2 linked regions of the Flocculibacter collagenilyticus genome follow. The main gene of each other region encodes a partner of the protein of the gene in region 2 in a complex. Links are inferred from orthologs where the notes say so. Each region holds a gene or a part of one and is shown on either strand. Other genes may lie near its edges.

Region 1 (2,852 bases), 610 kb from region 2 along the record:
GAGCATATAGTTCTAGTGCGCTCCAAGCGCTGTAACAGCCAGCACAACCACATGCATTTTCTTTTTTATCTTTTTCATGCGGTGCTGAGTCGGTACCTAAAAAGAATTTAGGCGAGCCACTTGCTACTGCTTTTCTTAGTGCTTGTTGATGAGTATTGCGCTTTAAAACAGGCAAGCAATAGTTATGTGGGCGAATACCACCTACCAATAAATCATTGCGATTCAACATTAAATGCTGTGGTGTAATGGTTGCAGCAACATTATCTGACGCTTGCATGACAAAATTAACGGCGTCTTCGGTAGTGATGTGTTCAAACACCACTTTTAGCGTTGGAAAAGCATCAACGATTCGTTGTAAATGTTTATCAATAAACGCTTTTTCACGATCAAAAATATCAATGTGGCTGTCTGTTACTTCACCATGCACTAACAGCAGCATGTTATTTTCTGCCATGGCTTTAAATACTGGAAAAATATTATCAAGCTCTGTAACAGCTAAGTCAGAATTGGTGGTTGCACCTGCAGGGTATAGTTTAGCGGCAACTGCACCTGCGTTTTTGGCAGCTAAAATGTCTTCAACACTTGTGTTGTCAGTTAAATAGATGGTCATTAAAGGTTCAAAATCACTACCTGAAGGTCGAGCATCTAAAATACGTTGCCTATATGCGCTAAGACTTGTTGCGTTGGTAATAGGAGGCACAAGATTTGGCATTACAATGGCACGTTTGAAGCAACGTGCTGTCGCTGCTACTGTTTCTTCAAGAATATCACCATCTCTAAAATGTAAGTGCCAGTCGTCAGGCGCTTGAATCGTTATTTCAGTCATATTAAACCTTGCTAATTTAAGGAATTATTTAACGCTTAAAAAAATGCCAGTCTACATTAGACTGGCATTTTTAATTTATTTAAAAGCAGACATGATAATTACAGTCCGGCTGATGCTCTTAATGCTTCAACCTTATCAGTTGCTTCCCAAGGAAATTCTTCGCGGCCGAAGTGTCCGTAAGCAGCTGTTGGTTGGTAAATAGGGCGCTCTAAATCAAGCATCTGAATTAAACCGTACGGGCGTAAATCAAAATGCTCGCGCACTAGCGTAATTAATTTATCTTCATCAATTTTAGAAGTGCCAAATGTTTCAACACTAATTGAAGTTGGCTCTGCAACCCCAATCGCGTAAGAAACTTGAATTTCGGCTTTATCTGCTAGACCTGCTGCAACCAAGTTTTTAGCTACATAGCGGGCTGCGTATGCTGCTGAACGGTCAACTTTTGATGGATCTTTACCTGAGAAGGCTCCGCCACCGTGTCTTGCCATACCACCATAGGTATCAACAATGATTTTACGGCCTGTTAAACCACAGTCACCCATTGGGCCACCAATTACAAATCGACCTGTTGGGTTAATAAAGAACTTAGTTTCTTTGTTTAATAAGTCGGCAGGAAGAACGGGCTTGATGATTTCTTCCATTACAGCTTCAATTAAGTCATTTTGCTCAATAGAGTCGCAATGTTGAGTTGAAAGTACAACGGCATCAATACCAACTGGTTTACCATTTTCGTAAGCAAAAGTAACTTGAGATTTTGCATCTGGGCGTAACCATGGCAAAGTGTCATTTTTACGTACTTCTGCTTGGCGTTTTACTAAACGGTGAGAATAAGTAATAGGCGCAGGCATTAATACATCTGTTTCGTTACACGCATAACCAAACATTAATCCTTGGTCACCTGCACCTTGCTCGGCTGGGCTTGTTCTGTCAACACCTTGGTTAATGTCTGGAGATTGCTTACCGATAGTATTTAATATTGCACACGAATCGGCGTCAAAACCCATATCTGAATGCACATAACCAATTTCACGAACGGTGTCTCGGGTAATTTGTTCAATATCAACCCAAGCGCTAGTGGTAATTTCACCACCAACCATCACCATACCAGTTTTAACATACGTCTCGCACGCTACACGTGCTTTTGAGTCTTGCTCTAGAATTGCGTCTAGTACTGCGTCAGAAATTTGATCTGCAATCTTATCCGGATGGCCTTCAGATACTGATTCAGAAGTGAATAAATGTCTTGCCATGAGCCTCATCTTCTAAGTTGTTAATTGCGCAATATCGCGCTCAAATAATATAAAGGGGTAATTTTAATGCAAAGTGGGTGTTTTTTCCTAGTAAAATTTTACGTCTGGACGGCTATTTTTTATTTAGCTCTTTTTTACATCCTTAATATATATAGAATAACTTGCGTTTAAGTAAAGGGTGTAGCAACAACAGAGTAACTATTGTTATGCTGTAAATAAGCATATTTTAGGAAGTTAAGTCATGACATTACAGCATTTTGATCAGCATCAGGAAGAAACGCTACGCACGTTGTGTTTGCAACTTGATAATGAGTTACGGCCTTATTATCAAATTCATGGGTTTGTTTTTGCGATAGCGAGTTCACCAGAAATTCCCACCCCAAATGAATGGATGGCATGCGTATTTCAGCACTCTTCCAGCCTTTCTGAAGAGCAGGCAGAACAGTTGGTCAGTTGTTTAATGAGTTTATTTCACTTTTATGCAAATCAACAACGTGAGGGAGAAATATCGTTACCTCCTGCATGTACGTTTAAAGGTGCAGATGAGTCTAATGATGAGTTGTCAGATTGGTGCAACGGTATGTTATTGGGGCACACATTTGTTGAGCCTACCTGGAATAAAGCGTGGGGGGGAGCATCAGAACAATATAAAGATGTCGCGGAGTCGAGCATGGAGGAGGATTTAGTTGGTCTACTTTCACTTATTGCTACGTTTGCTGATATACCGTTAGCACTTGAAGACGCAGAGAAAGATAGTAGAAGCCAGCTAAGAGATA
Region 2 (3,139 bases):
CAATCGTCGCAGTGATTCTATTGCCAGATACAGTGTAATTTGATCCTGATGAAATAGAATGAATACTATGGCTAGAACTATCTGGATCTGAAATATTGATACTACTCGATGAGAAGGTATATCCCCAGCCAGCAGGAAGAGCAACCGTACTCTTCTGACTAGTTATCGTTCCAGCAACACCAACAACCGTGGTACAACTTTGATTAGACCATCCAGACCAACTACCATTATAAGTAGCAATAACTCTAAAACAGTTGAGGCCTTTATGCGGAAAAGAAAGGTTTGCACCATTGGTTAAGTTGTAATAAACACCTTCCCTTGTCCATGCTCCGTTACCTACTTTCCGTTCCAATATATAGTAACTTATAGGGCTGATATGATTCCAGTGCAGCCATTTGGAACTATTAACAGTTTTTGTCGATGGCAAGGCATTCAAGCTAGGCGTTTGAACTGCCTCAACAGAAAACGAGGTAAGTATTTGTAATATGAATATTAAACAAACCGCTGATATTTTATTGAACATGTAATTCTAAATCCTTATAAATAATGTATTGGAAGGAAGAAGTTTCGCATGAGAAATGAGTGGGAATTATCAGCAATACAAACTTCCTTGATAAGACAGAGCTAACGATTAGAAATCGAAGGTATATATATAAAAACACTTTGTAAATATCTTTTCATTGCATTAAGTGTTTAATTACATAAATTATTTTAAGCCATGACTTTTGGCATACTTTTGAACACAAAAAAGCCCGAGCATTTCTGCTCGGACTTTTGTTCATTGAGTGTCAGGGAGACAAATAGAGTTAAAACTCTATTACATCATTCCACCCATGCCGCCCATTCCACCCATGCCGCCCATATCAGGCATTGCAGGAGCTGCTGATGCATCTTGTGGTGCATCTGTAACCATTGCTTCTGTTGTTACCATTAGGCCAGCAACTGAAGCGGCAAACTGAATTGCGCTACGTGTTACTTTAGTTGGGTCAAGGATACCCATTTCTAGCATGTCGCCGTAAGTGTCGTTGCCTGCGTTATAACCGTAGTTACCTTCGCCTTCACGTACTTTGTTTAAGATAACTGACGCTTCTTCACCGGCATTAGATACGATTTGACGTAAAGGTGCTTCCATTGCACGTAGTGCAACTTTAATACCGTGAGTTTGGTCTTCGTTGTCACCTGTTAAGTGAGCAATTTTTGCAGCTGCACGTACTAGTGCAACACCGCCACCAGGTACTACGCCTTCTTCAACTGCTGCACGTGTTGCATGTAATGCATCTTCTACGCGTGCTTTTTTCTCTTTCATTTCAACTTCAGTTGCAGCGCCTACTTTAATAACCGCTACACCGCCAGCTAATTTAGCTAAACGTTCTTGAAGTTTTTCTTTGTCGTAATCTGAAGTTGCTTCTTCAACTTGGCCACGAATTTGTGTTACACGTGCATCGATTGCCGTTTGTTCACCCGCACCGTCGATAACTGTCGTGTCGTCTTTTGTGATGATAACGCGCTTAGCCGTACCTAAGTCTTCAAGCTGAGTTTTTTCTAGCTCAAGGCCAATTTCTTCAGAGATTACTGTACCGCCAGTTAAAATTGCGATGTCTTGAAGCATTGCTTTACGACGGTCACCAAAACCAGGGGCTTTAACAGCTGCAACTTTAACTATGCCGCGCATGTTATTAACAACTAATGTTGCTAGTGCTTCACCTTCAACATCTTCAGCAATAATTAGTAGTGGCTTAGACGCTTTTGCTACACCTTCAAGAATTGGTAGTAATTCGCGAATGTTAGATACTTTTTTGTCTACTAGTAAAATGAATGGGCTTTCTAGCTCAACGTTTCCATTTTCACTGTTGTTGATGAAGTATGGGGAAAGGTAACCGCGGTCGAACTGCATACCTTCAACTACGTCAAGTTCGTTTTCAAGCGCTTGACCTTCTTCAACTGTAATAACACCTTCAGTGCCTACTTTGTCCATTGCTTTAGCAATGATTTGGCCTACGTTGATGTCTGAGTTTGCAGAGATTGTACCTACTTGCTCAACTGACTTGTTGTCTGAACAAGGTTGAGAAAGTGTTTTTAATTCTTCAACAGCAGCGATAACGGCTTTGTCGATACCGCGCTTAAGGTCCATTGGGTTCATACCCGCAGCAACCGCTTTAACACCTTCGTTCACAATTGCTTGTGCTAATACAGTTGCAGTAGTTGTACCGTCGCCAGCTTCATCATTTGCTTTAGACGCAACTTCTTTAACCATTTGTGCGCCCATGTTTTCGAACTTGTCATCTAGTTCAATTTCTTTAGCAACAGAAACACCGTCTTTAGTGATTGTTGGAGCACCAAATGATTTGTCTAATACTACGTTACGACCTTTAGGGCCTAATGTTACTTTTACTGCGTCAGCTAAAATATTTACGCCAGCAAGCATTTTTACGCGAGCGCTTTCACCAAAACGAACGTCTTTAGCAGCCATTTTAAAATCCTCTATCTAATTCAAACTTATATTTATTGCTTTTGGGTCAGAAAATCGAATTAACCTTCGTAAACACCTAAGATGTTGTCTTCTCTCATAATTAGTAGTTCTTCACCGTCTAACTTTTCAGTTTTTTCAATGTAAGAACCAAATAAGACTGTATCACCTACTTTTACGTCTAATGCTTTAGTGTCACCGTTTTCTAAAACACGGCCATTACCTACAGCAATAACTTCACCCTTAGTCGATTTTTCAGCTGCGGCACCAGTTAATACAATGCCACCAGCAGATTTAGTTTCTTGCTCTAAACGCTTTACTATTACACGGTCATGTAATGGACGGATATTCATTTATTCAATCTCCTAGTTTAAGTTTGGAATTAACCAAAAATTGGGTTCTTTATTAAGTTGATAAAGTAAATGGGGGTTAGTTTTGTGATCCCAAGAGATCACAAAGAAATTTTTAATCTTTTCTTTCGAACTCGCCTTCTAAGGTAGCAGGCTGCTCTGGTTGAGCTTTATTTTCAGAGTTAACGGTGTGGCGCTGGTGCTCGGCAGTATGCTGCTGGAAGTGGCCCGACATGCCACCCGACATGAAGGTAAAGCCTTGCTGGCCGGTTGCGCCCATCACCATATTTTTCTTTAGTGCATCGCCTAACCGTTTTCTAAC

The links. Proteins that work in one complex are often made in the same cells at the same time.
Region 1: the proteins of groL (region 2) and metK are in contact, whole or in part, in a cryo-EM structure (PDB 8P4O), measured with the Escherichia coli proteins. The link is inferred for Flocculibacter collagenilyticus from one-to-one orthologs.

Annotation. Positions count from the first base shown.
Region 1 is NZ_CP059888.1:1,438,667-1,441,518, forward strand. It holds metK (methionine adenosyltransferase), read right to left. Parts: upstream 2,077-2,852; coding sequence 925-2,076; downstream 1-924. Other genes in the region: pyrC (dihydroorotase), read right to left, coding at 1-826. UniProt on the Escherichia coli protein: Catalyzes the formation of S-adenosylmethionine (AdoMet) from methionine and ATP.
Region 2 is NZ_CP059888.1:830,831-833,969, reverse strand. The notes cover bases 145-3,063. They hold groL (chaperonin GroEL), read right to left. Parts: upstream 2,471-3,063; coding sequence 818-2,470; downstream 145-817. Other genes in these bases: HUU81_RS03575 (FxsA family protein), read right to left, coding at 2,933-3,063; HUU81_RS03580 (co-chaperone GroES), read right to left, coding at 2,530-2,820; HUU81_RS03590 (fibronectin type III domain-containing protein), read right to left, coding at 145-352. Outside these bases: more of HUU81_RS03590, read right to left, coding at 1-144; more of HUU81_RS03575, read right to left, coding at 3,064-3,139.